Regions from separate parts of the Halomonas alkalicola genome, predicted to be linked through region 2. Evidence: predicted binding sites of a transcription regulator. Region 2 holds the regulator's gene; the other holds the start of a gene.
What was found. Region 2 encodes PhoB, which activates phosphate uptake and scavenging genes when phosphate is short. Its sites were predicted from a motif close to TGTCATANNNNTGTCANA; they were not measured.
Positions count from the first base shown of each region.

Region 1: a site for PhoB is predicted at 10,978-10,995, ahead of phbB (acetoacetyl-CoA reductase). Genes of this name have one in related genera too.

Region 1 is NZ_CP131913.1:1,680,170-1,695,553, forward strand. Features, by position in the region: gene B6N23_RS07965 (SOS response-associated peptidase) at 1-565, shown strand, start outside; gene B6N23_RS17115 (insulinase family protein) at 627-1,589, shown strand; gene B6N23_RS07970 (insulinase family protein) at 1,499-3,466, shown strand; gene sbcB (exodeoxyribonuclease I) at 3,580-5,067, opposite strand; gene minE (cell division topological specificity factor MinE) at 5,144-5,404, opposite strand; gene minD (septum site-determining protein MinD) at 5,401-6,219, opposite strand; gene minC (septum site-determining protein MinC) at 6,280-7,029, opposite strand; gene B6N23_RS07995 (DUF349 domain-containing protein) at 7,292-10,102, shown strand; gene phbB (acetoacetyl-CoA reductase) at 10,216-10,962, opposite strand; tRNA gene B6N23_RS08005 (tRNA-Met) at 11,181-11,257, shown strand; gene B6N23_RS08010 (tetratricopeptide repeat protein) at 11,410-12,348, shown strand; gene B6N23_RS08015 (MalY/PatB family protein) at 12,350-13,546, opposite strand; gene B6N23_RS08020 (hypothetical protein) at 13,605-14,039, shown strand; gene B6N23_RS08025 (hypothetical protein) at 14,075-14,887, shown strand; gene B6N23_RS08030 (acyl-CoA thioesterase) at 14,961-15,368, shown strand; gene ybaK (Cys-tRNA(Pro) deacylase) at 15,365-15,384, shown strand, end outside.
Region 2 is NZ_CP131913.1:2,105,876-2,121,259, reverse strand. Features, by position in the region: gene B6N23_RS10150 (acyloxyacyl hydrolase) at 1-171, shown strand, start outside; gene B6N23_RS10145 (SDR family oxidoreductase) at 212-1,084, opposite strand; gene B6N23_RS10140 (hydrogen peroxide-inducible genes activator) at 1,152-2,072, shown strand; gene recG (ATP-dependent DNA helicase RecG) at 2,069-4,168, shown strand; gene B6N23_RS10130 (hypothetical protein) at 4,223-4,579, opposite strand; gene B6N23_RS10125 (HU family DNA-binding protein) at 4,665-4,940, opposite strand; gene B6N23_RS10120 (FAD-dependent oxidoreductase) at 5,006-6,166, opposite strand; gene B6N23_RS10115 (chorismate--pyruvate lyase family protein) at 6,242-6,790, shown strand; partial or broken gene tnpC (IS66 family transposase) at 7,058-8,508, shown strand; gene ubiA (4-hydroxybenzoate octaprenyltransferase) at 8,534-9,427, shown strand; gene phoB (phosphate regulon transcriptional regulator PhoB) at 9,509-10,198, shown strand; gene phoR (phosphate regulon sensor histidine kinase PhoR) at 10,200-11,516, shown strand; gene cysZ (sulfate transporter CysZ) at 11,502-12,233, opposite strand; gene phoU (phosphate signaling complex protein PhoU) at 12,480-13,208, opposite strand; gene pstB (phosphate ABC transporter ATP-binding protein PstB) at 13,232-14,047, opposite strand; gene pstA (phosphate ABC transporter permease PstA) at 14,076-15,384, opposite strand, start outside.

The DNA of each region.
Region 1 (15,384 bases), 430 kb from region 2:
CTCGGCCATTCGCCTCGAGGCCGGCGTGCCGCGCCTGGGCCGACTCTTCTGGGGCCTGACGCCCCCCTGGCTCGAGGTGCTGGACCATGCTCCCCACTGCGCCCGGGCCGAGTCCCTGGAGGAGCGCCCCATGTTCCGCGAGGCCTTCCAGGCGCGGCGCTGCCTGGTCCCGGCCAGCGGCGTCTACGTCTGGAAGGCGCAGCCGCGCTTCAAGCAGCCCTTCCTGGTGACCCGGGTCGACCGCGGACCGCTGCTGCTGGCCGGGCTCTGGTGCCGCTTTCACACCAGCCTGGCCCAGCACACCGACTCCCTGGCGCTGATCACGGTGCCCGCCGGTCCGCTGCTGGCCCCGCTCACCGATCGGCTCCCGGCGGTGATCGCCCCCGAGGACGCGCGTCGCTGGCTCGACCCCGAGACGCCGTCGGAGGCAGCCCAGGCCATGCTCGTCCCCGCCCCACGGGAACTGTTGGGCGCTTTCCCGGTATCAAGACGAGTGAACAGCCCCGCGCATCAGGATGCCGCCTGCGCCCACCCGGTCGGCCCCATGCTGCGCCAGCCCGACTGAGGCCCCGATGCCGCGAACCGCGATGCGCCGAGCCACGACGCCCAGATCCACAGGAGAGACGATGCCATCCACCCTGACTGCCCGATGCTGCGGACTGGCCGCCGCCGCGGCCCTGCTGATCGCCGCACCCGCCGTGGCCGAGCCCCACCCCGACGCGGACGCCATCGCCGAGGTGACCACGCCGCGGGTCAGCCCCCACGACAGCCGCGACTACCGGATACTGACCCTGGAGAACGGCCTCACCGCCCTGCTGGTCAGCGACCCCGAGGCCGACAAGGCCGCCGCCTCCATGAACGTCTCGGTGGGCAGCGCCCAGGACCCGGAGGACCTCGCCGGCCTGGCCCACTTCCTGGAGCACATGCTGTTCCTGGGCACCGAGCCCTTCCCCGAGGCCGACGCCTACCAGGGCTTCATCTCGCGCCACGGAGGCACCCACAACGCCTTCACCGCGCCCCAGGACACCAACTACTTCTTCGATATCGACCCGAGCGCCCTGGAAGGGGCCCTGGACCGCTTCAGCCAGTTCTTCATCTCGCCGCTGTTCAACGCCGACCAGCTGGAGAGCGAGCGCAACATCGTGCACTCCGAGTACATGGCGCGCATCCGCGACGACGTGCGCCGCGAGAACGACGTGCTCAATGGCCTGCTCACCCCCGAGAACCCCACCACCGGCTTCTCGGTGGGCAGCCGCGAGACACTGGCCGACCGCCCCGAGGGCGAGCCCAGCCTGCGCGACCGGGTGATCGACTTCTACGAGCGCTACTACGATGCCAACGTCATGCACCTGGCACTGGTGGCACCCCAGCCGCTGGATGAGCTCGAGGCCATGGTGGCGAGCCGCTTCGCTTCGCCGACATCGCCGACCGCGGGCTCGCGGCGCCCGAGATCACCGAACCGCTGGCGCTTACCGACACCCTGCCCCGGCGGGTCGCGCTGCAGTCGGTGCGCGACAGCCGCCAGCTGCGCCTGCTGTTCCCGATTCCCGATCCCATCGCCGAGTACCGCCACAAGCCCGCCGACCTGATCGCCCACCTGCTCGGCCACGAGGGGGACGGCAGCCTGCTGGCGGTGCTGCGCGAGGCCGGCTGGGCCGACGGCCTCTCGGCGGGGGTCGCCCGCGGCGATGGCCAGCACGCCCTGTTCAGCGTCAACGTCAGCCTGACACCGGCCGGCGCCGAGGCCCGCGATGCCATCGAGGCGACCCTGTTCGCCGCCATCGAGCAGGTCCGCGAGGAGGGCCTGGAGGCGTGGCGCTACGACGAGAAGGCGCGCCTTGCCGAGCAGGAGTTCCGCTTCCAGCAGCATGGCGCGCCGCTGCAGGAGGCCATGCGCCTGGCCATGAACCTCTCGCGCTTCCCGGTGGAGGACGTGCAGTATGCGGCCTATCGCATGGACGGCTTCGAGCGCGAGCGCAGCGAGGCCTACCTCGACGCCCTCACCCCCGACAACCTGATCCGCCTCTACAGCGCTCCGGACGTGGAGGGCGAGGAGCGCTCCCCCTGGTTTCACGCCCCTTGGGGTGAAGACAGACACGACGAGGCGCCGACGCTCTCCGGCCTGGCCCTGCCCGCCCCCAACCCCTACATCGCCGAGGACCTCGACCTGCTCGACGACCAGGACGAGCGCCCGCGGCGGCTGGTGGCGGAGCCGGCCTTCGACCTCTGGCACATGGCCGATGCCACCTTCAACACCCCCAAGGTGGAGTGGCGCTTCAGCCTACAGCACCCCGGCGCGGCCAGCTCCGCCCGGGACGCCGCCCTCGCCCGCCTGCTCGCCGGCTGGCTGGACGACAGCCTCAACGAGGCCCTCTACCCGGCACGCCTGGCCGGCCAGCACGTCGAGGCCTATGCCCACGCCCGCGGCATCACCCTGGCCTTCTCCGGCTGGCGCGACCGCCAGGAGCGGATGATGGAGCGGGTGCTCGAGCAGCTGCAGGAGGGCGAGGTGGACGACGCCAGCGTGGCGCGGGTGCGCTACCGGCTGCAGCGGGAGTGGCGCAACGCCCCCCAGGCGGCGCTGCACCGCCAGGCCAGTCGCACCCTCGCCGAGGCGCTGGTACGCCCCCAGTGGCCCAGCGCCGCCCTGCTGGAGGCGAGCCGTGAGCTCGACGCGGATGACCTGCGCGACTACCGCGATGCCCTGCTGGCCGAGCTTCGCCTGGAGGCCATGGCGGTGGGCAACCTGGGCGCCGAGGAGGCCGAGGCCCTGGGCCGGCGGGTCGCCGAACGCCTGGCGCCGAGCCTCGATGCAGCGGCCATTCCCGACCTCACGCCGCTGCGCGCCGACACCGACCTGCCGAGCCTGACCCCCCACACCAGCCGCGAGGAGTCGGTGGTGCTGCGCTACCTCCAGGGGCCCGACCGCTCGCTGACCAGCCAGGCCCGCCTGGCGGTGCTCGGCCGGCTGATCGACACCCCCTTCTACCAGCGGCTGCGCACCGAGGAGCAGCTGGGCTATGTGGTCCATGCCGGCTACTCGCCGATGCTCGATGCCCCGGGGCTCGCGCTGCTGGTGCAGTCCCCGGATACCGGGAGCGAGGCGATCGAGGCGCGCATCGACGCCTTCCTGGACGACTTCGAGGAGACCCTGGCGGCCCTGGAGGACGAGGCCCTGGCGCCCTATCGCCAGGCGGTCCACGACCGCCTGACCCAGCGCGATACCAGCCTGGCCGGCCGCGCCGGCCGCCTGTGGCAGGCGATGTCCTTCGGCGACACCGAGTTCGACCGCCGCGAGCGACTCGCCGAGCGGGCCCTGGCGGTCAGCGCCGACGAGCTGCGCGAACTGTGGCCCGAGCTGCGCCAGGCGGCGGTGGCCCGGGTCGCCTTCGACCCGGGTGACGAGCCGGACGACGTGCTGGCCCTCGCCCAGCACCTGGAGCCGCTGCCGGAGATCGAGGAGTAGGCCTCGCGCCGGCATGCATTGCCCCGCAACAACAGCAGCGCCCGGCCATGGCCGGGCGCTGCTGTTTCACTTCAAGGCCTCTTGGTCTCGAGGCATCGCCGATGTTCGGGCGCTCAGTCGAAGGCCTGAGGGGGCATGATCGCCTCCACATGCATCACCAGCTCCTCGAGGACCTGGCGCTCGCGATCGCCGAGTTCGCCCTGGTTGAGCCGCTCGATCTCGCGGGCGAAGCCCTTGAGGGTGAGGCCGGCCACCGCGGCATCGTTCATGCGCGCCCAGCGATAGGCCTCCCACTGCGCCAGCTCCTCCCCCTCCAGGGTCTCCGGGTAGCTGCGCGCCCGGTAGCGGAACAGCATCTCCTCCAGGCGCGGGTCCTGGAAGGCGAAGCGCGCCCCCACCAGGTCCCAGGGGTCGCTGTCACGCACCCGCTGCATCTGCTGGCGATCCGCCGGCGAGAAGAAGCCCCCAGCGTAGAGCATCAGGTCGGGGTCCTCCGGGCCCGCCGGGGGCGGCGCAGCAAACACCTCGCTGACCCGCGCCGCCACCTCGGGGCGGGCGGCGAGGCGCTTCCAGTGCTCGCGACAGGCATCGACGTCGAGCCCCAGGCGGGTGACGATCTCGCCATACTCGCCCCGGTGCGGCCCCTCCACGTCCTTGAGCGCGCTGGCCGGGAAGAGCACCGGGCACTTGTTGATGTGAATGACCTTGAGGGGAATACGCTCCTCGCCCTCGGCCAGGTCGTCGCTGCTGACGAAGACTCGCTGGCGGATCTGCTCGGCGGAAAGGTCGAAGAGCGGCGTCGGGTCCATCGACAGGTCGTAGACGATCACCCCGTTGGGGTTGGTGGGGTGCTCGGCCAGCGGCACCACCAGGGCCGCGCAGCCGCGGCTGGCGGGGTAGCGACGCGAGATGTGCAGCACCGGCTTGCGCCCCGGCACGTCGAGCAGCCGGGCCACCGCGCGCTTGCCGCGCAGCCCCTGCAGGTAGTCGAAGAGCCGGGGGTTGGCCTCGCGCAGCCGCTTCGCCAGGGCAATGGTGGCGCGCACGTCGGCCAGGGCATCGTGGGCGCCCTGGTGGGCGATGCCGTTGGCGGCGGTCAGGTCCTCGAGGCGGAAGCTGGGCGCGCCGTCGGCGCGGCGCGGCCACTCGATGCCCGCCGGGCGCAGGGCGTGGAAGGCCCGCACCACGTCGATCAGGTCCCAGCGGGAGTTGCCGTTCTGCCACTCTCGGGCGTAGGGATCGATCAGGTTGCGATAGAAGAGGTGGCGCGTCACCTCGTCATCGAAGCGCAGGCTGTTGTAGCCCAGCACGCAGGTGCCGGGCGCACTCATCAGCGCCTCGATGCGGCCGGCGAACTCCGCCTCGGGCAGGCCCCGGCGGCGCGCCTGCTGGGGGGTGATCCCGGTGATCAGGCAGGCCTGGGGGTGGGGCAGGAAGTCGTCGGCGGGCTTGCAGAACCACTCCACCGGCTCGCCGACCTCGTTGAAGTCGGCGTCGGTGCGGATCGCCGCGAACTGCGCCGGGCGGTCACGGCGCGGATCGGCACCGAAGGTCTCATAGTCATGCCACAGGAAGGTCAGCGGGGCAGCGGGCGGCGCCATGGGCGGGCTCTCCGACGGTCAGACGGGATGGAGACACAGCCTAGCACAGCCCCGCGCCGGTCTCAGCCGGAGCTGCTCAGCCCGGAGCCCCCTTCGGCAGGGTGACGTTGAGCTCCAGCACCGAGCAGTTGTCCTCGCTGTCGAGGCTGATGTTGATGGCGTCGTCATCCACCTGGACGTAGCGACGGATCACCTCCAGCAGCTCCTTCTCGAGCAGGGGCATGTAGTCGGGCTGACCGCGCTGGCTGCGCTGGTGGGCCACGATGATCTGCAGCCGCTCCTTGGCGACCGACGCGCTCTTCTTGCGCTCTCGCTTCAGGAATTCAAGCAGTTTCACCGGCGAACACCTCCAAACATGCGGCTCAGCAGGCTCTTCTTCTGGTACTCGTGGAAGCGCAGGGGAACCTCCTCGCCGAGCAGGCGGGCCACCGTGTCGGTGTAGGCCTGGCCGGCGCCGCTTGCGGCATCGTGGGTTACCGGCACCCCCTGGTTCGAGGCACGCAGCACCGCCTCGGACTCGGGAATCACGCCGATCAGGTCAATGGCCAGGATCTCCCGGATATCGTCGAGGTTGAGCATGTCGCCACTGTCCACCCGCTCCGGGTTGTAGCGCGTGACCAGCAGGTGCTCCTTGATCGGCTCCTCGCCGCGCTCGGCGCGCCGGGTCTTGGAGGCCAGCAGGCCGAGGATGCGGTCGGAATCGCGCACCGAGGAGACCTCGGGGTTGGTGACCACGATCGCCTCGTCGGCGAAGTACATGGCCAGCTGGGCACCGCGCTCGATGCCCGCCGGGGAGTCGCAGAGGATGTAGTCGAAGTCCTTGGCGAGGGTCTCGAGCACCTTCTCCACGCCCTCCTGGCTCAGGGCGTCCTTGTCGCGGGTCTGGGAGGCCGGAAGGATATGCAGGTTGTCGACCCGCTTGTCGCGGATCAGCGCCTGGCTGAGCCCGGCCTCGCCCTGGATCACGTTGACCAGGTCATAGACCACCCGGCGCTCGCAGCCCATGATCAGGTCGAGGTTACGCAGCCCCACGTCGAAATCGATGACCACGGTCTTGTTGCCGCGAAGCGCCAGGCCGGTGGCGATGGCTGCCGCGCTGGTTGTCTTGCCGACGCCTCCCTTGCCGGAGGTCACAACGATGATCTTGGCCAAGAGTCGCTTCCTGTCTGTCTTTGAATGGTAGAGAGATGACCCTCTCGGTCCTGCCGTGCCTCAGGTCAGCGCGGTGATGCCGAGCTGGTCTCCGTCGAGGCGCACCTGCACCGTGGCGCCCAGCAGGCGCGGGTCGATGTCCTCGAGTCGCTTGTAGTTTCCGGCCACCGACAGCAGCTCGGCGTGGAGTTCACGGCAGAAGATGGCAGCCAGGGGGTCGCCATGAATGCCGGCCAGGGCGCGGCCGCGCAGGGCGCCGTAGACATGCACGCTGCCCGCGGCCAGCACCTCGGCGCCGGCGTTCACCGCGCCGATGACCACCAGGTCCCCTTCCGGGGAGGTGATCTGCTGGCCGGAGCGCACCGTGCCACGGAAGATCCTCCCGCCGCTGGCCACGCCCGGCGGGGAGGTCAGCGCTGCCTCCTCCTCGGCGACCACCGCGGCTTCGACCGGCGGCACGCTCTCGAGGCTCCTGGGGCGGCTCGCCTCCAGGGGCGGGAACCAGCCCAGGCCAAGCGCCCAGGCCGACTGCTTGACCGGCTCGGCACCGCCGCGCACCGCCACCGGCAGCAGCTTGTGGGCACGGCACACCGCGCAGATCCGCTCCAGGGCCAGGTGGGGTTCGTCGAGCTTCTCGACGCTGAGCACCACCGGGGTGTGCTGGAAGAAGGCCGGGGACTGACTGAGCTTGCCGGCGAGCTGCTCACGAATCTGCTCGGGGTCGGCGCTGCTCAGTTCCATCACCGTCATCGGCAGCATGCCGCCCTTGAAGGTGAAGGCCATGCTATCCCTGTCCACTTTGAGGCTCATTGCCGAACTCCACATCGGTGTTGGTCGGGGTACGCCACCAAAGCTAAGCGAGTGCCGCGCCCCCTGCAACTGATCATACGCCCAGCAAGCCTACACTGTCAGTGTCTCCAGGCGGCCACAGCACGGGCTTTTCCCCAGCGGCACCGCATGCTTAGATACCCAGGCCAGGCCCGAGCCTCGCCTGGCGGCCCTTCCCGGCCCTCCCGACAATAACCGACTGGCGCGTCCCGGTGCGTGATGCGCCCCTTGATCAGGATCGCCCATGTCCGGACTCCTCCGCCGCCTGTTTGCCCCGCGCTGGCAGCACCCCGACCCCCTGGTACGGCGACAGGCCGTCGCACGCCTCGACCTCAGCCGCGAGGAGCACCGCCAGGCGCTGGAGCGGCTCGCCCTGGATGAGAACCCCGGCGTGCGCAGCGAGGCGCTGGCCCGCCTCGACGACCCTGAGCGGCTGATCACCCTGCTCGGCAGGGGCGATGCCTCAGCGGAGCTCGCTCACCGGCTGATCGCCCTGCTCGCCGGCGGCAACGGCAACCTGGAACTGGGCACGCGCATCGCCCTGATCGAACGGCTCGATGATGACGCGCTGCTCGCCGAACTCTGTCTGAAGGGCGATAACCAGCAGCTGCGCCTGGCGGCACTGGCCAGGCTGGACGGCGAGGAGGCCCTGATCCGCCAGGCCTGCGACAACGGCATCGCCGCCGTGCGCCACGCCGCCGCCGCGCGGGTCGACAGCGAGGCCGGACTGGCTCGCATGGCCCAGCAGGCGCGACGCGACCGCCAGGTCATGCGCGGGGCCAGGGAGCGCCTCAACCGTCTGCGCGCCGACTCGGCGCAGCTGGCCGCCGCCCGGGAGCGCCGCGAGGGGCTGCTGGCCGATCTGGAACGCCACGCCACCGCCCCCTGGGAGCCGCTCTATGGCGGCCGCTTTCGCCACCTGGAGCGCGAATGGATGGCGCTTCAGGATCTCCCCGATGCCACTCAGGAGCGCCGCTTCCACGATGCCTGCCTGCGCTGTCGCAAGGTGATCGGCGACCACGAGGCCCGGCTGCGCGCCAGCGAAGCCGCCGAGGCCCGCCGCGAGGACGCCGAGCAGGCCAGGGAGGCGCTGGTGGAGGCCCTGGAGGAGGGGCTCGAGGCCCTGGGGCGCAGCGACGTGGTCACGGCCCAGGACATTGCCAGCCTGCGCGCCCAGAAGCAGCTGCTGGCCCAGCGCTGGCAGGCGCTCTCCGATCAGCACCTGGCGGACCAGGCGCTCCGCCAGCGCTATGACGCCGTCCGCGAAGGCTTCGAGCGCATCAGCCAGGCCTGGGTGCGCCTGGAGGAGCGCGCCGACGAGCTCGAGCGGGCCCTGACCGACGGCGATGACGACCGCCTCACGGCACTCCTGGGGGCCATCGACTGGCCTCGTGGCCTGGCCCCTGCCCCGCTGCTGCAGCGGGCCCGACAGCGTCTGGCACAGCCGGATGCCCCGGGCGACGAGGAAGATCAGACGGCACGCCTGGCCCGCTTCATCGCCGACCTCGACGACCTGGAGAGCCTGCTGGAGCGCGGCGCCTTCAAGGGCGCCAGCCGCCTTCACCAGCGCCTGCGCCAGGCCGCCGACGGGCTCGACGCCAGGGTGCCCCAGCCCCACCGGGCGCGCCTTCGACAGCTGGGGGCCCGTCTCGCCGAGCTGCGCGACTGGCGCAGCTTCGTGGCCGGCCCCAAGCGCGACCAGCTGCTGCAGGCCATCGAGGCCCTGGCCGAGGAGGCGAGCCTCGTCGACGCCGCGCTGGATCGCCGCCACCGCCAGCTGGTCAAGGAGTGGAAGGCGCTGGGGGACGCCGCCGCCAATCGCGAACAATCGGCCCGCTTCCGGGCCGCCTCCGACCGCATCCATGAGCGGCTCGCCCCATGGCGCGAACGCCTCGACGCCGAGCGCCAGACCCACCTGGCCACCCGGCAGGCCCTCTGCGATCAGTTGGAAACGCTGCTCGAGCAGCCCGCCGAGGAGGCCGATCCCGACGCCCTGCGCGAGATCCGCGACCGCGCCAGGGACCAGTGGCGACGCGCCTCGCCGGTGCCCCGCGACCAGGCCGAGACCATCGGGCGTCGCTTCGCCCGCATCCGCCATGCGCTTCAGGCGCTGATCAACCAGCGCGCCCGGGCGGTCGCCGAGACCAAGCGCGATCTCATCGAGCAGGTGCGCGCCCTGCTGGGCCAGGCGATGCCCGCGGCCCGCCGTGCCGAAGCGGTCAAGGCGCTGCAGCAGCGCTGGCGCGAGCTGGGGCGCGCCCCACGGGGCGAGGAGCAGGCGCTGTGGCGGGAGTTTCGCGGCCTGTGCGACCAGGTGTTTGCCTCCCGGGAAGCCGAGCGCGACGACCGCGTCCGTCAGGCCCGGGAACGCCAGGAGGCCATGCAGGCGCTGATCGAACGCCTGGACGCCTGGCACCCCGCCGGCAGCGCCGACGAGGCGGTGCTCGCCTCCGCCATTGCCGAGGCCGCCGCTCTGGAGCCCCTCCCCGTCCCCGGCGGACGTCGCACCGAGGGCATGCGCCGGCGCTGGTCGGGCATCGTGCGCGCCCGACGCGAGCGCCTCGAGCGCCTGGCAGTGGTGGAAGAGGTGGAGCGCTGGCGAGAGGTTCAGCCGCTGCTGCTCGCCCACCTGGCAGCCGACGCCGAGCGCCTGGCCGGCGCCGAGCGCCTGGCCGGCGGCGAGCCCCGCGAGGTGGCGCTGCCCGAGTCGCCGCGCCTGGCGGATGACATGCGCAGCGCCCACGCCCGCCGCAACGCCGCGCGCCAGGCGCCCGAAACCGACGAAGAGGTGGCGGAGCGCCTGGCGAGGGTGCGTGTGCATCTCTCCCTGCTTGCCGTGGGCAGCGTCAGCCATCGCGACGACCCGCTGCGCCTGGCGATCCAGGTGGAGCGCCTCAACGAGAACCTCGGGCGCGAGCTCTCCCGCGCCGAGGAGGTCCACGGCGTGCTGCGGGAGCTGCTGGCCACGGGACCGGTCGCACCGGCGCTGTGGAGCCGCGAAGTGGGGGAGCTGGATCGCCTGCTGGAGCGCCTGACCCGCCTCCCCCCACCCTGAGACCAGAACCCTGAGGCCAGAAAAGGCAGAAGCGCGAGGGATCGCCTCGCGCTTCTTGTCGTTACGGCGGCCCCTGGCCGATCGATGACCAGGGGCGCAGGAAACCGGGGCGATCAGCCCATGAACTGGCCGCCGTTGATGTCGATGTTGGCGCCGGTGATGAAGCCGGACTCCTCGTGGGCCAGATAGGCCACCAGGCGACCGATCTCTTCCGGCTTGCCGTAGCGCTTGACCGGGATGGTCTCGCGGATGGACTCGCGCACCTTCTCGGGGATCTTCATGATCATGTCGGTGGCGATGTAGCCCGGCGACACGGTGTTCACGGTGATGCCCTTGGTGGCGGTCTCCTGGGCCAGTGCCATGGTCAGCCCGTGCATCCCCGCCTTGGCGGCCGAGTAGTTCACCTGGCCGAACTGGCCCTTGCGCCCGTTGATGGAGGAGATGTTGATGATTCGGCCGTACTGCTGCTCCAGCATGCTGTCGAGCACGCTGCGGCAGGTGTTGAAGACGCTGTTGAGGTTGGTGTCGATGACCTCGTGCCACTGCTCGGGGGTCATCTTCTTCATGGTGCCATCCCGGGTGATGCCCGCACAGTTCACCAGCACGCCGATCGGGCCGTGCTTCGCCTCGATCTCCTTGACCCCGTTCACGCAGGCCTCGAAGTCCACCAGGTCCACCCCGGCAATATCGATGTTGCTGTAGCCATCCGCCTTCTGGGCTTCGAGCCAGCTCTTGGCCTTTTCCGGATTGTGGTAGCCGGCCACCACCTGATAGCCCTCATCGGCCAGCGAACGACAGATGGCACTGCCGATACCGCCGGTTCCACCGGTCACCCAAGCAACGATTGCGTTGTTGGCCATTGTAACCTCCCTGATTGTCATGACGCTGTGACCAGGCCACCTCGGCCTGCACACCAATTATTCTTTTTAGCGTTGCCAGTTTGATGACAACTCCGGAGAGTATGGACCACCGCATGGCCCTGGGACGAGCGTTTGAACTCAATCCTTGACTAGGGACAGGCGTTTGAACTCAATCCTTGACTAAAGGGGTAATCCCTGTAGAATGCGCTACACGTTGATGCGGGGTGGAGCAGTCTGGTAGCTCGTCGGGCTCATAACCCGAAGGTCATCGGTTCAAATCCGGTCCCCGCTACCAAACATCGCAAGAAGCCGGTTCCTCAGGGAACCGGCTTTTTCGTTGGGTCGACCCCCCTGTCGATCCCCTCCCTTTTCGCCCCTCCCCCTTGAATCCCGCACTCGTCACCCGCATCTCGTGGACAAATCCACTCGATCCCGGGAAACCCGACCATGCCTATCGTCGATCCGCGCACCGGCGAACCCCTCGCCGCCGACACCCCCGCCAGCGACGCCGGCTCGGCCGCCTCCGGCGCCGACCCGATGCCCGAGGTGATCGTCGACGCCGATGCCGACAACATCCAGCAGCTGCTGGAGCTCTCCATGCAGGTGCCGGTGCTGCTCGACTGCTGGGCCCCCTGGTGCGAGCCCTGCAAGAACCTGATGCCGGTGCTGGAGAAGCTGGCCCGCGAATACCGCGGCGCCTTCATCCTGGCCAAGCTCAACATCGACGAGAACCAGGAGATCGCCGCCCAGCTCGGCGTGCGCTCGGTGCCGGACGTCAAGCTGATCAGCCAGGGCGGCCTGGTCGACCACTTCCAGGGCGCCCTGCCCGAGAAGCAGGTCCGCGAATGGCTGGGCCGCTACTTCCCGGCCCCCGAGGACGCCCCGGCCAGCCCCGAGGAGCAGGCCGCCGAGGCCCTGGCCGCCGGCGATGCCGCCACCGCCCGCGCCCTCTACGAGGAGCTGGTGCAGCAGAACCCCCAGCACTACCCCTTCCAGGTGGAGCTGGCCCGGGCCCTGGTGGCCGAGGGCCGCGCCGCCGACGCCCGCGCACTGCTCGACAACCTGCCCCCGGAGGAGCGCGACGCCGCCCCGGCCCGGGGTGTGCGCGCCAGCATCGAGTTCGGCGAGGAGGCCCCCGACGCCGAGGCGCTGGCCGCCCTGGGCGAGCGCGACGACAGCGAGGCCCAGTACCTGCGCGCCCTGCGCCGGGTGGCCGACGGCGACTACGAGGTCGGCCTCGATGCCCTGCTGGCGCTGATGAAGGCCGACCGCGCCTGGGGCGATGACGCCGCCCGCAAGACCCTGCTGCGGGTCTTCGATGCCCTGGGGGCCGACCACCCGCTGACGGTCACCTACCGCCGCAAGCTGTTCGCCCTGCTCTACTGAGTCATCCGCCCAGCACGCCGTCCAGGCGTGCCAGGGCGGCCTCGAGCTGGGTCGCCGTGGTGCCGAAGTTGAGCCGCGCTAACCCCGGCGTGCCGAAGTCGGCGCCGTCCGAGAGCGCCACCCCGGCGCGCTCGAGCAGCGCCTGCTGGGGCGACTCGCAGTCCGCCAGGGCCGACGCCTGGCGCAGGTCGAGCCAGGCCAGGTAGGTGGACTCGGGCGCGCTCATCGTGACCCCCGGCCAGCGGGCCACCCGCTCGACGAGCGCCTGCCGATGGCCGCGCAGCACCTCGAGCAGCGCCTGGCGCCAGGGCTCGCCCTGGCCGTAGGCGGCCTCCGCGGCCACCAGCCCCAGCACGTTGCCGTCCGGCGTCAGTCCCCTGGCCACGGCGGCGAAGCGCCGGCGCAGGGCGGCATCGGGGATCACCGCGCAGGCGGTGGTCAGGCCCGCCAGGTTGAAGGTCTTGGAGGGGGCCCAGAGGGTCAGGGTGCGCGCGGCCAGTTCGGGGAAGGCCGCCGCCAGCGGCACGTGCCGGGCGCCCTCGTCCAGCAGCAGGTCGCAGTGCAGCTCGTCGGAGACCACGTACAGGTCGTGACGCATCACCAGCTCGGCCAGGCCGGCCAGCTCGTCGCGAGTCCAGACTCGTCCGGTGGGGTTGTGGGGGTGGCACCAGAGCAGCAGCCGGGTGCGCGGGGTGATCGCCGCCTCCAGCGCCGCGAGATCGAGCCGCCAGGGCGCGCCGGGGGCTGCGGGCTCGGCCATCGCCGCCTGCTGGGGCGTACGGCCGGTGCGTTCGGCCACTCGCAGGAAGGGCGGGTAGATGGGCGTTACCGTCAGCACCCCGTCGCCCGGCTCGGTCAGCGCCAGGCTGGCCAGGTGAAGCGCCGGCACCACCCCGGGCAGCCACAGCTGCCAGTCGGGCTCGATGGACCAGCCATAGTGGCACTCGCTCCAGGCGCAGAGGGTCTCGCGCAGGGAGCCCGGCACCAGGCCATAGCCGAACACGCCGTGGTCGACCCGGGCGCGCAGCGCCGCGAGCACCGCCGGGGGCGAGACGAAGTCCATATCGGCGACCCACAGCGGCAGCACCTCGTCGTCGTAACGGTGCCACTTCTGGGACGGCCAGTCGGACGGCCAGTGGGACGGGCGCTCGCCTGACGGGTGCCGCCGCTCCACGGGCGTGGCAAAATCGAAGTCCATGTCTCACTCCTTAACTTCAGGGCCCTGCAATGACCAGGACGATGCCATGACCAGCACGATGCCCCAGGACGGCTTCTATGCCAAGGTACGCCGCGGCCTGCCTGCACTGATCGACCAGTGGCGCACCCTGGGCCAGGGCGACGCCGACCGCCTGGCGCTGATCCTCGCCGAGACCGCACGGGTCGCCAGACTGGGCCAGCCGGAAGCCACGCCGGACGGGGCCACCCTGGTGGCCTGGACCGCGCCGGAGGCGGGTGACGAGATCCCGCTGTGGGCGGCGCGCACCGCCGCCTTCCTGCTGATGCAGATGCCCGCCCGGCCGCTGCCCGGGAACGACGACGAGGCCCGCGCCTGGGCCTACTGCTGGTTGCGCAACCGCGACTTCACCGACCACGAGAGCGCCGAGGCCGCCCTGCCCGCCCACCTGCGCGGACCGCTGGCCGCCCCGCTCAAGGCCGCCTGGCTGGACCGCCAGGGCCTGCGGCTCATCTAGCCGACCAGGCCCCTTCATAACGACAAGGAAACCCCATGGACGTCCCCTTGAGCTGGCAGCTTGCCAAGCTTCTGGTCTCGATCGGCATGGTGCTAGGCCTCGGCGCCATCGCCGTGCGCGTCAGCCCCCGGGTCGCCGGCCTGCTGGCCGGCTACCCCCTGGGCACCGCCATCGCCCTGTTCTTCATCGGCCTGGAGCTCTCCACGGGCTTCGCCGCCGAGAGCGCGGTGCATACCCTGGCCGGCTTCACCGCCACCCTGGCCCTCGGCGGCGGCTACCTGCTGGCCGGCCGCCGCCCGGGCCTGCCCGGCGTGCTGACCGGCACCGCGGCGGGCCTGGCCGCCTTCCTGGCGGTGAGCCTGCTGCTCACCCGGGTGGAGTTCGATCGCCTCACCGGCACCCTCACCACCCTGGCGGCCATCGCGCTGTTCACCTGGCTCTACCGGCGGGTGCCGGACAGTCCCGCGCGCCCCGGCGGACGCTTCTCCTGGGCGGCGCTGGGCGTGCGCGCCCTGCTGGCCGCCGCGATCATCTTCGTGATCACCGGCCTCGCCCACGTCCTGCCGGCGGCCTGGGCAGGCGTCATGGCGGCCTTCCCGGTCACCATGTTCCCCTTCCTGGTGATCCTGCACCTGACCCACGGTCCCGGCCCGGTGGCCACGGTGATCAAGCACTACCCGGCCGGGCTCGGCTCGCTGCTCAGCTATACCCTCTGCGTCTCCCTGGCCTACCCGGTGCTGGGGCTTGGCCTGGGCACCCTCGCCGGCTTCGCCGTGGCCACTCTCTGGCTGCTGGGCTGGACCCGGCTGCAGGCGTGGCAGCAGGGCAGGCGCACCGCCCGAGCTTGACCGAGCGTTTGCTTGGGGCAAAGCTGTCCTGCCCGGATCACAACAACCGAAACGACAACAAGGAGCCCCCGCCATGTTCACCCGCACCGTCGAGCCCGCCTTCTACGACACCGATGCCCTGGGCCATATCAACAACACCCGGCTGCCCGCCTGGTTCGAACTGGCCCGCAACGACCTCTTCCGGCTCTTCACCCCGGACCTCGACCCGCGCCAGTGGCGCCTGATCATGGCCCGCATGGAGGTGGAGTACCTCGCCGAGCTCCAGTACGGCAGCGAGATCGAGATCCGCACCTACGTCTCGCGGCTCGGCAACAGCTCCTTCACGGTGACCCAGGAGGCCCACCAGGAGGGCCAGATGACCAACATCGGCCGCACCGTGATGGTCCATTTCGACCACCAGAGCAAGAAGGCCGTGCCCATCGAGGGGGCGCTGCGCGCGGCGCTGGAAGCCCACGTGCGGGAGGAGCCCGTGGCCGCATGACCCCTGCCGTCAAGCA
Region 2 (15,384 bases):
GAGTCACGCAACCTCTCCACCGCCTTCCAGTTCGAGGATCGCCTGGCGGTGGGGGTGCCCTGGGCCAGCGGGGAGCTCTCCCTGGCGCTGACCCACTACTCCAATGCCGGCATCAAGGAGCCCAATGACGGCTTCGAGACCCTGACACTGGGCTATCGCTTTCCGCTGTAGCCACGGCCCCGGGGATCGAGCGACCGCGTGACCTCGGCGATCACGCCTTCTCGGGGAGGAAGCCGCCCTCCCTGAGCACCTGGAGGTAACCCTCCCGGTAGCTGGGGTAGCGGAAGGCGTAGCCGCTGGCCAGCAGGCGGGCATTGTTGCAACGCTTGCTGGCCCGGCGACGCAGCGGCGACTGGATGATCTCGGTGGCCTCCACCTTGAGCTGCTTCGCCAGCCAGCTCATCACCTCATGCAGCGGCGCCGGCTCGCAGTCGCTGGCCAGATAGAGGTCGTCGACGGGCTCGCCGCCCAGCTCCCGCTCGATCAGGTGGGCCAGCACGCCGACGCAGTCATCGCGGTGGATGCGGTTGGTATACATGGCGGGGCTTTCCGGCGCGATGCGGCCCTCGCTGACCTGGCGGATCAGGCGATCGCGACCGGGGCCATAGATGCCCGAGAAGCGTACCGCGGTGCCGGGCAGGGCATGGTCGAACAGGGCCTGCTCGGCCTCGCGAATCAGTGCGCCGGCGAAGCCGGTGGGCTCGGCGGGGCTCGCCTCGTCCACTTCCTCGCCGGTCTGCTGGGGATAGACGCTGGTGGAGGAGACGAAGACGACCCGCCGCGGCGCCTTCTTGCGGGGGCCGAACTCATCCAGCACCGCCTTGAGCCCCGCGGGGTAGGCGGCACGGTAGGCCTCTTCCTCGAAGTGGTCGGCACTGGCCACGTAGACCAGCACATCGGCATCGGGCAGGGCGGCGAGGCTGGCGGGATCGGTGAGGTCTGCCGCCGCCGCCTCGAGGCCGCTGCCCTCCAGCGCGGCCACGTTGCGGCGCACGCCCACCACCCGTTGGCCGGCCGCCTGCAGCCGCTGGCCAAGCCCGATCCCGATATCCCCACAGCCCAGAATCAGCGTTGTTGTCTTCACCTTTTCCCTGCCTCCTGATAAAAAGTCCCTATTGGATTTTCAAGAGGATGCCTGCAAGGCAACCAAGATGACTCTAACAGAACTTCGCTACATCGTGACACTCGCCCAGGAGCGCCACTTCGGGCGCGCCGCCGAGCGCTGCTTCGTTTCCCAGCCGACCCTCTCCGTGGCGGTGAAGAAGCTCGAGGAGGAGCTGGGTGTCGCCCTGTTCGAGCGCTCCAAGTCCACCGTCCAGGTGACCCCCCTGGGCGAGAAGATCGTCGAACAGGCCCAGCGGGTTCTGGAGCAGACCAGCGTGATCAAGGAGGTGGCCAATTCTGGCAAGGACCAGCTGGCCAGCCCCCTGCGGCTCGGCGCCATCTATACCATCGGGCCCTACCTGTTCCCGCACCTGGTGCCCGAGCTGCGCCGCGGCGCGCCGCAGATGCCGCTCTACATCGAGGAGGGCTTCACCGGCAACCTGCGCCGCAAGCTGAGAAGCGGCGAACTGGATGCCATCATCGTGGCGTTGCCCTTCACCGAGACCGACGTGCTGACCAAGGCGCTCTACGAGGAGGAGTTCGAGGTGCTGATGCCGGCGGACCACCCCTGGGCCGAGCGCGAGGCGATCCACAAGGAGGAGCTGCTCAAGGAGCGGCTGCTGCTGCTCGGCGAAGGCCACTGCTTCCGGGACCAGATCCTCGAGGCCTGCCCGGCCATCAGCCAGAAGCTTGCCAGCCCCAACAACACCCTCACCGCCGAGGGGGGGTCGCTGGAGACCATCCGCCACATGGTGGCCTCCAAGCTCGGCATCACCGTGCTGCCCCGCTCGGCCATCGGCACCGTCCACTACGAGAGCGGCCTGCTGGTCAGCCGTCCCTTCACTCCCCCCGCACCCTCGCGCACCGTGGCGATCGCCTGGCGGGCCAGCTTCCCGCGGCCCAAGGCGATCGACGCCGTGACCGAGGCCATCGCCCGCTGTCGCGAGGCAGAACCCGTGACGGCATGAACGCCCTCGACGCGCCGGTCACGTCGCTCAAGGGGGTCGGCGAGGCGCTGGCGCTGAAGCTGGCCCGGCTGCGCCTGGAGAGCGTGGCCGACCTGCTCTTCCACCTGCCGCTGCGCTACCAGGACCGCACCCGCATCACCCCCATCGGCACCCTGCGCGCCGGCCACGAGGCGGTGGTGGAGGGTGAAGTGGTCGCCGCCGAGGTGGTGCGCGGTCGCCGCCGCAGCCTGCTGGTCCGGCTGCGCGACGGCTCGGGCCTGCTCAGCCTGCGCTTCTTCCACTTCTCGCCGGCCCAGCAGCAGCAGTTCCAGCCCGGCAGCTGGCTGCGCTGCTTCGGCGAGGCCCGCGCCGGGGCCACCGGGCTCGAGATCTACCACCCCGAATATCGCCTGCTCAAGGCCGACGCCCCGCCGGTAGAGGACCACCTGACCCCCATCTACCCCGCCACCGAAGGCCTCCACCAGACCCGCCTGCGGGCGCTGATCGAGCAGGCTCTGGCCCTGCTGGCGGCTCATCCCGAGGCGCTGCCGGACTGGATCAGCGAGGAGCTGCGCGCCCGCTTCCGGCTGCCTGAACTGCACCACTGCCTGCAGGTGCTCCACCAACCGCCGCCGGAGGTCGACCCCGCGCAGCTCGCCGGCGGTCGCCACCCCGCCACCCGCCGTCTGGCGCTGGAGGAGCTGCTGGCCCACCGCCTGAGCCTGCAGGCGGTGCGCCTGCGCATCCAGGAGGACGGCGCGCCGGCACTTCCCAGCGGGCGTAACCTGCAGGCGCGCTTCCTGACCCAGCTGCCCTTCTCGCTGACCGCCGCCCAGCGCCGCGTGCTCGACGAGATCGGCGCCGACCTGGCCCGGGAGGTGCCCATGCTGCGCCTGGTGCAGGGCGACGTGGGCTCCGGCAAGACGGTGGTGGCCGCCATGGCGGCACTCTCCGCCATCGCCGGCGACTGCCAGGCAGCGATGATGGCGCCCACCGAGATCCTCGCCGAGCAGCACTACCGTGCCTTCCGGGCCTGGTTCGAACCGCTGGGCATCGAGGTGGCCTGGCTCTCCGGCAAGCTCAAGGGCAAGGCGCGCCTGGACACCAAGGCGGCCATCCAGGACGGCCGCGCGCGCATGGTGGTGGGCACCCATGCCCTCTTCCAGGGCGACGTGCACTTCCAGCGCCTGGGCCTGGCCATCGTCGACGAGCAGCACCGCTTCGGGGTGCACCAGCGCCTGGCGCTACGTGAGAAAGGCAAAAAGGGCGAGAAGGGCGAGGCCGGCGGCCTGACGCCCCACCAGCTGGTGATGACCGCGACCCCCATTCCCCGCACACTGGCGATGAGCGCCTACGCCGACCTCGACGTCTCGATCATCGACGAGCTGCCCCCCGGGCGCACCCCGGTGAAGACGGTGGCGATGCCCGACGAGCGGCGCCCCGAGGTGGTGGCACGCATCCGCCACGCCTGCGCCGAGGGGCGACAGGCCTACTGGGTCTGCACCCTGATCGAGGAGTCCGAGGTGCTGGAGTGCCAGGCCGCCGAGGCGACCCGGGACGAGCTCACCGAGGCTCTGCCGGAACTGGCCATCGGCCTGGTGCACGGGCGCATGAAGGCCGCCGAGAAGGCCACGGTGATGGACGCCTTCAAGGCCGGCGAGCTGGACCTGCTGGTGGCCACCACGGTGATCGAGGTGGGGGTCGACGTGCCCAACGCCAGCCTGATGATCATCGAGAACCCCGAGAGGCTTGGGCTCTCCCAGCTGCACCAGCTGCGCGGCCGGGTGGGGCGCGGCTCCACCGCGAGCTTCTGCGTGCTGCTCTCTCACCCGCCGCTCTCCGCCCACTCCAAGGAGCGCCTGGCGGTGATGCGCGAGACCAACGACGGCTTTCGCATCGCCGAGAAGGACCTCGAGCTGCGCGGCCCCGGCGAGGTGCTGGGCACCCGCCAGACGGGCCTGGCCCAGATGAAGATCGCCGACCTGGAGCGCGACGCCGACCTGCTGGAGCGCGTCGCTCCGCTGGCCGAGGCGCTGCTGGCCATCCACCCGGAGGCGAGCCGGCCGCTGGTCAGGCGCTGGCTGGGCGAGGAGGCGGGCCGCTACGGGCAGGTGTAACCCTCACGACCCAGTAGCCGGGCAGCGAGGCGAGGGTGGGAGGTCAGAGGTGGATCAGAGGTGCCGGAGGAGCTTCTGGAGCTTCTGCAGATCGGCGGAATCACCGACCAGACGCACGGTGCCTGCCATCATGCCATCGAGGAAGGCCTGCTGGGTGGGTTTCCTCAGCACCTGGAGCGCGGTGGCCTCGTCCTCGAAGCGCAGCTCCAGGTCGAGGTCCACCGGCAGGCCGCGCCCGGACTGGATACCGCGGGGGGTCATCCGGTAGTGGCGGGCGATGGCGAGGTCTTCGGTGGCGATGCCCCAGTCGAGGCCGCGCATCTCGGTCAGCAGCTCGCGGAAGCGGGCCTTGCGGCGCAGGGCGCGCTTGAGCAGGAAGGCCAGCAGCCAGAGCATCAGTCGCAGCTTCATGTCGATCTCGCCACCGAATCCGAATCCATGGAGGGGAAGGCCGCCGCGGCCCACCGCAGCGGGCCGCCTGGCGCCTTGCTGTGTCTTACTTGGCCACCGCGTCCTTGAGGCCCTTGCCCGGCTTGAAGGCCACCGTCTTGCTGGCCGGGATGGTCAGCGGCTGGCCGGTCTGGGGGTTCTTGCCGGTGCGCGCCGCACGCTCACGCACGGTGAAGGTGCCGAAGCCGATCAGCGACACATCCTGTCCCTGGGCCACGCTACCGGTGATCTCGTCGAGGATCACGTTGAGCACCTGGCTCGCCTTGTCCTTGGAAAGATCGGCACGCTCGGCAATCGCCGCGGCGAGTTCTGGCTTACGCATACTGCCCTCCTGGTATTGGCATACTCCCCGGGCGCCTGTCGCCGGGGTCTTGTTCTGTCGAAGATCTAGCCTAGCAACGGCGGCGCAACCCGCGCCAGTTCAACTTTCCGACGGACACAGGCCCCTGTCAACGCAAATCCGATCAAACGACCGTCTTCCGATTCCGCCAGGGCGGTGAAATCCCCCGCCTCCCCCTCGATGCGCCAGCGCGCCGGCGGGCGGGTCGGCGGCAGGGCCACCACCAGCAGCAGCGGCGTCTTGACCACCACCGGCCAGGGGCCGTAGGCGACCGGGGTGGGCGTGCCGGTCAGGGTCCTCGCCAGCGCCTTGGCGCTCGCCTGCAGGGGCTGCACGTACATGGCACTCACCCCATCGACGCAGGCCACGTCGCCCAGGGCGTGGATGCCGGGCACCGAGGTGGCCAGGCAGCGGTCGGTGTGGATGCCGGCGGCGCTGACCGCGAGGCCCGCCGCCTCGGCCAGGGCGGTGCGGGGCCTGAGGCCGGTAGCCACCAGCACCAGGTCAGCCACCAGGCGGCTGCCGTCGTCCAGCGCCACGCCCAGGTCGGCGCCGGCGTCCTCGAGGGCCGTCACCCCGCCCCCCAGCGCCAGCGTCATGCCGGCCGCCTCGAAGGCCTCGCCCAGGGCACGCCCCAGGGGCTCGGGCAGCAGCCGCGCCAGGGGCGCGGTCTCGGGGGCCACCAGGCTCACCTCGTGACCGCCCGCCAGCAGGTCGTTGGCGAACTCGCAGCCCACCAGGCCGGCGCCGACGATGGCCACCCGGCCCGGCCGCCCCAGCGCCGCCAGGGCGGCGTGGAAGGCGCGATAGTCCTCCAGGTCGTTGATGGTAAAGACCCGGCCGGCCACCGCCGCGGGCAGTGCAAAGGGCACCGCCGGCGCCGCCCCGGTGGCCAGCACCAGCTCGCTCCAGGGCAGCCGCTCGGCGCCGATCCGCAGGGTGCGCGCTGCCGTATCGATGGCCTCGACCCGGGTATGGGTGCGCACCACCGCATTCAGCTCCTCGGCGACCCGCAGGGCGCTGCGCGCCGCCAGGCGATCCGGCGGCAGTCGCTTGGCGAAGCCGGTGGAGAGCAGCGGCTTGGCGTAGTCATCGCCGCCGTCAGCGGTGATCAGGGTCACGGGGCGTTCGGCATCCAGCGCACGCAGGGCACGCAGCAGGCCAAGGCCCGCCATGCCGGAACCGATGATGGTCAGGGGAGCGCTCATGGGCCTCCTCGCTCAGGGGTGGGGATGGCACCGCATGTTACACTAGCCGCCCCTGAAGCGACGCGGAGCCCGACGGTGTCCGACCTGCCACCTGCCGACACCTGCGCCCTGGCGCACTGGATCCCCCTGGCCGCCTCCCGGCCGGCCATGAGCCCCGCCTGGCACCGCTGGGTCGGCTCCCGGGACTCCCTGACCCTGCGCCTCACCGAGGCCGGTGCCCCGCGCCCCTTCCGCGTCCGGCTGCTCGACCAGCGCCTCGGCACTCCCCGCCGCGACGAGGCCAGGGCGCTGGGCATCGCCCCCGGCCAGCGCGCCTGGCTGCGCGAGGTGGCGCTCTGCCTGGGGGAGCACCCCTGGGTGGTGGCGCGCTCGGTGGCGCCGCTCTCGGGCCTGCCGGAACACGAGTTGGCCCACCTGGGCGAGCGCTCGCTGGGCTCCTGGCTGTTCCGCCAGCCGGGCCTCGAGCGCGGCGAGATCGAGGTGACCTCCGCCCCCGCCGGCTTCCACGCCGCCACGGGCCCCTGGGGGCGCCGCTCGGTGTTTCGCCGCGGCGACTTCCGGGTGCTGGTGCAGGAGTGGTTCCTGGATGCCATGGCGGATGACCTCGGTCTCCCTTCACGCTAGGCTCTGGGCCAGTCTCCGATGCCGACGGGCGGGGCGCCGGGGACAAGCCGAAGAGGAGGTCCTACGCCAGGGATGGCGTCGGTAGCGTACAAGGAAGTATTCACAGCGCCTCCTCGCAGGCTTGTCGCCGGAACAGTCCCGCCGCTTAACACCGTCTGCCAATAAAGAACATTCGTAACTATTCAGGTGGCTGCGGATGGGGTATCGCCAACCAGCTGATTTTTCTGGCATAGTGCACAGCATCATTCGGCACACCTATGCGGTGATATGACCATCAGCGATATCAACGTCGACGAGGCCCTGGAGCGGGTCCGGCAGCAGCTCAAGGAAGACCAGACGGTCTCGCCGTCGCTGCGTGCCGCCATCGATGTGCTGATGCTGCTGGTCAAGCTCATGGCCGATCGCCTGGCCACCAGTAGCCGCAACAGCAGCAAGCCACCGTCCCAGGATCCCAATCGCCAGCGCCGCTCGCGCGCCAAAGGCGAGCGGCGCCCCGGCGGACAGCCAGGGCATGAGGGTAAGACGTTGGCGCCGGTGACGGACCCCGACGAGGTGGTCAAGCTCCGTGTCGATCGTCGGCAACTCCCCAAGGGGCGTTCTTACCGCCCGGTCGGCGTCGAAACGCGCCAAGTGCAGGACATCGTAATCCAGGCCGTGGTCACCGAATATCAGGCTGAGGTCCTCGAAGATGATCAGGGGCAACGCTACGTGGCGCCATTCCCCGAGGGCGTGACTCGCCCCATCCAGTATGGCCCTCGCCTCAAGGCGCATGTCGTCTATCTCTCCCAGTATCAGCTGTTGCCCTATGCGCGTATCCGCGAGTTGCTCACCTCGCAGTGCGGCCTGTCGCTGAGCACCGGCACCCTGTTCGCCTTCAACCAGGAGGCCTACCAGCGGGCCGAGGCGTTCGCCGAGTGGGTGATCCCGGCGCTACGTGAAGCAGCCACCGTCCATGCCGATGAAACCGGAATGCAGGTCGGTGGCAAACGCTACTGGCTACACAGCGCCTCCAACGAGGCCCTGACCTGGTTGGCCCCGCACCCCAAGCGCGGCCAGGAAGCGATGGACGCCATCGGCGTATTGCCCTTCGTGCGTGGCGTGCTGGTGCATGATCACTGGAAGCCCTACTACCGCTATCCGGATTGCCGGCACGCGCTCTGTAATGCGCACCACCTTCGGGAGCTGACAGCGGCCTGGGAGAACGATGGCCAGGCATGGGCCAAGGCCTTGCATGACCTGTTGTTGGAGATGCATCGCGCCGTGGAGGTGGCCGACGGCTGCCTCTCGGCCGATGAGACCCGAGCCTGGCGGCAGCGCTATCGAGATTGCCTGGCGAAAGGGGACGCCGAGTGCCCCCCGCCGGTGAAACCGCCACCTGGAACGCGAGGCCGGGCCAAGCGCACCAAGTCGCGCAACCTCCTGGAACGCCTCCAGGCGTACGAGGACGACGTGTTGCGCTTCCTCGACGACCCTGCCGCTCCCTTCACCAACAACCAGGGGGAGCGCGATCTGCGAATGACCAAGGTCCAGCAGAAAATCTCGGGCTGTTTCCGCTCCTGGGAGGGTGCTGAGAGATCTTCTGCCGCATGCGTAGCTTTCTCTCGACCGCCGTCAAGCAAGGGGTAGCGGCGCATACCGCACTGGAGCAACTGTTTGCGGGGGAGGTGCCAGCCTTCATGCAGCAAGAAGCCCCGACTCAGCCAACCGGTGCTGAATAGTTACGAACATTCTTACGAGGTAGAGATGGACCGTTCCCTGATGCGCCCCACGGGCCTCGCCCGGGTGCCCGACTTCCTGCAGCTGATGCGCCTGAACCGCCCCATCGGCACCTGGCTGCTGATGTGGCCCACCCTGTGGGCGCTGTGGGTGGCCGCCGAGGGCATCCCCGGCCGCCGCGTGCTGCTGATCTTCATCGCCGGGGTCTACCTGATGCGCGCCGCCGGCTGCGTGGTCAACGACTACGCCGACCGCCACTTCGACGGCCACGTCAAGCGCACCCGGCTGCGCCCCCTGGCCACCGGGCGGATCAGCGAGGGCGAGGCCCAGGCGCTGTTCCTGATCCTGGTGATGGCCGCCTTCGTGCTGGTGCTCTTCACCAACCTCTTCACCGTGATGCTCTCCCTGGTCGGGGTGGCGCTGGCCTTCATCTACCCCTTCATGAAGCGCTACACCCACCTGCCCCAGCTCTTCCTGGGCGCCGCCTTCTCCTGGGCCATCCCCATGGCCTTCGGCGCGGTGCTGGGCCATGTGCCCTTCGAGGCCTGGCTGCTGTTCGCCGCCAACGTCGCCTGGACCGTGGCCTACGATACCCAGTACGCCATGGTCGACCGCGACGACGACCTCAAGATCGGCATCAAGTCCACCGCCGTGCTGTTCGGCCGCGCCGACCGGCTGATGATCGGCCTGCTGCAGGGCCTGACCCTGCTGCTGCTGGCCTGGGCGGGGCTGCGTCTGGGCTTCGGCGGCTTCTTCTGGCTGGGCCTGGCCGGCATGGCGGCCACCTTCGTGCACCAGCAGTTCCTGATCCGCGAGCGCGAGCGCGATCCCTGCTTCCAGGCCTTCCTCAACAACCACTGGTCGGGCCTGCTGGTGTTCGCCGGCATCGCCCTCAGCCTGTGGCCGGCCGCCGGCGCGTGACAGGCGGGCGGTCCTGTCATGCGAGTGTCATACTGGCATGGTGAGATCGTCATCGATCCGTCACTGTGCCGAGGCTTCCGGATGACCGCCAAGACCGTTCTGATCGTCGATGATGAGGCGCCGATCCGCGAGATGATCGCGGTGGCGCTGGAGATGGCCGACTATCGCGTCCTCGAGGCCGACAACGCCCAGGCCGCCCATGCCATGGTGGTCGACCACCAGCCCGACCTGGTGCTGCTGGACTGGATGATGCCCGGCACCAGCGGCATCGAGCTGGCCCGCCGCCTCAAGCGCGAGCCGACTACCGCCGAACTGCCGATCATCATGCTCACCGCCAAGGGCGAGGAGGACAACAAGATCCAGGGGCTGGAGGCCGGCGCCGACGACTACATCACCAAGCCCTTCTCTCCCCGCGAGCTGGTGGCCCGCCTCAAGGCGGTGCTGCGTCGCGCCACGCCCCAGGGCGTCGAGGAGGCCGTGGAGGTCGATGGCCTGCTGCTCGATCCGGTGAGCCACCGGGTCAGCGCCAGCGGCAGGCCCGTGGAGATGGGCCCCACCGAGTATCGCCTGCTGCAGTTCTTCATGACCCACCAGGAGCGCGCCTACACCCGCAGCCAGCTGCTGGACCAGGTGTGGGGCGGCAATGTCTACGTGGAGGAGCGCACCGTGGACGTGCATATCCGCCGCCTGCGCAAGGCGCTGGGCGAGCGCCACCAGCACCTGGTGCAGACGGTGCGCGGCACCGGCTACCGGTTCTCCGCCAAGGGCTGACGTGGGCCTCTGGAGGCGGGAGCTATGGCGACTTCTGCTGCTGGCCGGCATCGGCCTGCTGGTGGGCTGGCTGCTGTCCCATGCCTGGGCGGGCCTGGCCCTCGGCCTCGCGGCCTGCCTGGCCTTTCATCTACGCCAGCTCTACCGCCTCCACCGCTGGCTGACCCTCACCCCCCAGGCCGAGCCTCCCGCCACCACCGGCGTGTGGGGCGAGCTGTTCGACCGTCTCTACCGCTACCAGAAGGGGCAGCGCCACACCCAGGAGCGGCTGCTCGGGATCATCAAGCGCATCCAGGAGTCCTCCGAGGCGATGCGCGACAGCGTGGTGATGCTCGACCGCCACGGCGACATGGAGTGGTGGAACAGCGCCGCCGAGCGCATGCTGGGGCTCAACGCCGCCCATGACCGCGGCCACCACATCACCAACCTGCTGCGCGATCCGCGCTTCATCGACTACTTCCATGCCCGCGACTACCGCGAGCCGCTGACGCTGCCCTCGCCCATCGACGAGCAGATGGTGCTGCAGTTCCAGATCACCCTCTACGGCGATGACGAGCGGCTGCTGATGGCCCGCGACATCACCCGCCTGCACCGCCTGGAGGAGATGCGCCGCGACTTCGTGGCCAATGTCTCCCACGAGCTGCGCACCCCACTCACCGTGCTGGCCGGCTACCTGGAGACCTACGCCACCTACGCCGACCAGCTGCCGCCGCGCTTCGCCCGGGGGCTGCCCAGTATGCAGGAGCAGACCAGCCGCATGCAGAACCTGGTCAGCGACCTGCTGCTGCTGTCGCGCCTGGAGATCGACCGCGGCGGCGAGGACCACACCCCGCTGGGCATGGACGCCCTGCTGGGCAGCGTGCAGCGCGACGCGACGGCGACGGCCGCCGGCCGCCACACCGTCGAGGTGGAGCTGGTGGAACCCAAGTCACTGCTCGGCAGCGAGCAGGAGATCCACAGCGCCCTCTCCAACCTGGCCTTCAACGCGGTGCGCTACACCCCCGAGGGCAGCCGCATCGTGCTGCGCTGGCGGCCCCACGGCGACGGCGCCTGCCTGGAGGTGGAGGACAACGGCGAGGGCATCGATCCGGTGCACCTGCCGCGGCTCACCGAGCGCTTCTACCGGGTCGACAAGGGGCGCAGCGCCGCCACCGGCGGCACCGGGCTTGGCCTCGCCATCGTCAAGCATGTGCTGCTGCGCCACGACGCCCGCCTGGAGATCGACTCCCGCCCGGGCCAGGGCGCCCGCTTCCGCTGCCTGTTCCCCGCCGAGCGACTCGCGGCTGAGGCCGCCGAGAAGTCCTCAGCGAGCCTCTGAGACCGCCGGCTCCCGGTAGTGGCGGTCCCACATCAGCACCGCGCCGGACACCGCGCCGGGCAGCAGGAAGAGGTTGGCCAGGGGAATCCAGGTCACCAGGGTCACGCAGCCGCCATAGGTGAGGCTCTGCCACCAGCGCGCCGCCAGCCGTCGGCGCATCTCGGCGAAGCTCACCTTGTTGTTGTCCATGGGGTAGTCCAGGTAGGCGATCGCCATCACCCAGGCGGAGAAGAGCGCCCAGAGCAGCGGGGCGGCGAGGTTCACCCCGGGAATCCAGCTCACCAGGAAGAGCAGCAGGGCTCTTGGCGCGATATAGGCCAGCTTGACCAGCTCGCGCCCCATGGCATCCACCGCCGTCTTCATGAAGCCGCGATCGTCCAGCGGTGGCCGCCCGGTGGCCACCGCCTCCACCCTGGCCGCCAGGAAGCCGTAGAAGGGGGCGGCGATCAGGTGGGTCACCAGGGTGAAGGTGAAGAAGACAATCACCACCAGGCTGATCACGAACAGCGGCCAGATCAGCCACTCGAGCCAGCCAAGCCAGGCCGGCACCAGCGCCATCCAGCCCTCCAGCCAGCCGCCGAAGTTGGCCAGCACGAAGCGCAGCATGGCCCCGTAGACCAGCAGGTTGATGACGATGGGCACGAAGACGTAGCGGCGCAGGCCGCGGGAGTAGGCCAGGCGGGTGCCCCGGGCCAGGGCGGTGACGGCATCAAGCATGGTGATTCCTTCACGGGAAAACGACGAAGGCCACCGCCAGGGGCAGTGGCCTGCGACATTGACAGCCAATCCAGAGGGACCGTCAACCCATGCACCGTTGCAATGAGCGAGAGGCGCCGGGGACAGGTCGAAGAGGGGGTCCTACGCCAGGGATGGCGTCGGTAGCGCCCAAGGATGGGTTCACAGCGCCCCCTCGAAGACCTGTCGCCGGAACAGCCTCGAGCATGACGGTCGACCGAGTCAGGCCTATCCCTTGCGGGTGATCGCCTGCTCGTCGAGGTCCTCGGGGTCGGTGTGGCGGATATCCAGCCCCTTGACCAGGTAGACCACGTACTCGGCCAGGTTGTTGGCGTGATCGCCGATGCGCTCCAGGGCGCGCAGGATCCACATCAAGCTGAGGATCGGCGAGATCGAGCGGGCATCCTCCATCATGAAGGTCATCAGCGAGCGCATGGCGCTGCGGTACTCCTCGTCCACCTCCTCGTCCTCATGCACCAGCTTCAGCGCCAGCTCGGTATCGAAGCGGGCGAAGGAGGTCAGGGCATCGCGCACCATGCGCCGCACGTGCTCGCTGATCATGCGCACCTCGACGAAGCCGCGGGTGCCGTTATCGGCGGCGATCAGGTCGGCGGCGTTGCGGGCGATCTTGCTCGCCTCGTCGCCGATGCGCTCCAGATCGGAGGCGGCGCGGATCACCGCCAGCACCAGGCGTAGGTCCGAGGCCGCCGGCTGGCGGCGCGCCAGCACCTGGGTGCACTCCTCGTCGATCTTGATCTGCATGTCGTTGACCGCGCGATCGTTCTCCACCACCCGGCGGGCCAGGTCGGAGTCCCCCTCGAGCAGTGCGGCCACCGCCTCCTGGATCTGCTTCTCCACCAGGCCGCCCATGGCCATCAGGTGGGTCTTGAGCTCCTCGAGCTCCTGGTTGAACTGCCGCGAGATGTGGCGGCTGTGGATATCGCTGGTGATGTCCATGGGACTCTCCTTGGGGCCGGCCGTCAGGCCATGCGCCCGGTGATGTAGTTCTCGGTGCGCACGAGGCGCGGATTGGTGAAGAGCCTGTCGGTGGGGCCGTACTCCACCAGCTCGCCCTCCTGCAGGAAGGCGGTGTAGTCGGAGACCCGCGCCGCCTGCTGCATGTTGTGGGTGACCAGCACCAGGGTCAGCTGCGACTTAAGGTTACGGATCAGCTCTTCGATCTTCAGCGTCGAGATCGGATCCAGCGCCGAGGCCGGCTCGTCGAGCAGCAGCACCTCGGGGCGCACCGCCAGGGTGCGGGCGATCACCAGGCGCTGCTGCTGGCCGCCGGAGAGCGCCCAGGCCGAACTCCTCAGGCGATCCTTCACCTCATCCCACAGCGCCGCCGATTGCAGCGCCCACTCGACGATGTCGTCCAGCTGGCGCTTGCGGATACCCCCCTGCAGCCGCAGCCCGAAGGCGACGTTGTCGTAGATCGACATCGGGAAGGGGTTGGGCGCCTGGAACACCATGCCGACCCGCCGGCGCAGCTCCGCCACCTCCACCTCGGGGGCGTGAATATCCTGCCCCTCGAGGCGAATCCGCCCGGCGAGCCGCACCTCGTCGTTGAGGTCGTGGAGCCGGTTGAGGGCCCGCCGCAGCGTCGACTTCCCGCACCCCGAGGGCCCGATGAAGGCGGTGACCCGCTGGCGCGGCACGCGCAGCGAGAGCTCGCGCAGCGCCGGCGTCTCCCCGTAGGCCAGGCTCAGCCCCTCGATCTCCAGGCAGCAGGCGGCCGGGTCGAAGTCGATGATCGGACTGCCGGCAGCGGACCGTGGCGACGGGAAGACGGACATCGGGTTCCTCACTCCTCGGGCGCTGCCGCTAGCGGCGCGGCAGGGCCCCGTGACGCGCTCTTAGATGATGGCGCAGGAATATTGCAGTCAGGTTAAGCACCAGGATCACCAGCACCAGCAGCAGCGCGGTGGCGTAGACCAGCGGCAGCGCCGCCTGGACATCGTCCCCATGGAAGGCCACGTCGTAGATGTGGTAGCCCAGATGCATGAACTTCCGTTCAAGATGCAGGAAGGGGAAATCACCGTCCACCGGCACCTGGGGCGCCAGCTTGGCGACCCCCACCAGCATCAGCGGCGCCACCTCACCGGCGGCCCGGGCCACGGCCAGGATCACCCCGGTGAGCATGGCCGGGGCGGTCATCGGCAGGATCACCCGGGTCAGCATCTCCACCCGGGTGGCGCCCAGCGCCAGGGCGCCCTCGCGCTGATGGTCCGGCACCCGCGCCAGCCCCTCCTCGGTGGCCACGATCACCACCGGCAGGGTCAGCAGCGCCAGGGTCAGCGAGGCCCACAGCAGGCCGCCGGTGCCGAAGGTGGGCGAGGGCAGCTGATCGGCGAAGAACCACTCGTCCAGGGTGCCGCCGATGCCGTAGACGAAGACCCCAAGCCCGAACACTCCATAGACGATGGAGGGCACCCCGGCCAGGTTGCGCACCGCGATGCGCACCAGCCGGGTGAAGCGTCCCTGATGGGCGACCTCGTTGAGGTAGATGGCCGCCAGCACGCCGAAGGGGGTCACCACCACCGACATCAGCAGCACCATCAGCACGGTACCGAAGATCGCCGGCCACACCCCGCCGGCGGTGTTGGCGGCGCGGGGCCCCTCGGCGAGGAAGCGCCACACGCCCTGCCCCCAGGCGGCCAGCTTCTGGGGCGTCGACATGGCGTTGGGCCGCCAGGCGCGCAGCACCTGCTCCAGCGGCTGCTCGAGGCGACGCCCGTCGACGCTCTCCAGCAGCAAGCGAGTCCCCCCCATGCGCGCCTGAAGCACCCGGATGCGGGCATTGGCCCGGGCAAGCTGACTGTCGGCCTCGGGATCCCGGTCCAGCCGCCGAGCCAGGGGTACCACCTCGTCGCGCAGGCGATCACGCTCCGCCCTCAGGGCCGCGAGCTCCTGCAGGCGCACCTGCAGGGCCGCCCAGGCGGCCTCCCCCTCGACGCGCCCTGCGGCACTCTCGAGGGCCAACAGGCGCCCCTGGAAGGTGCCCCAGCGGGTACGCTCCAGCACCACCAGGTCCCGGGGGCGGCTTTCCTCGGCGATCTCGTCCACGGCCACCCAGCGCCAGATCGCGCCGTCCAGGTCGCGATTGGCCGTGCGGTAGAGGCGCTCGCGCTTC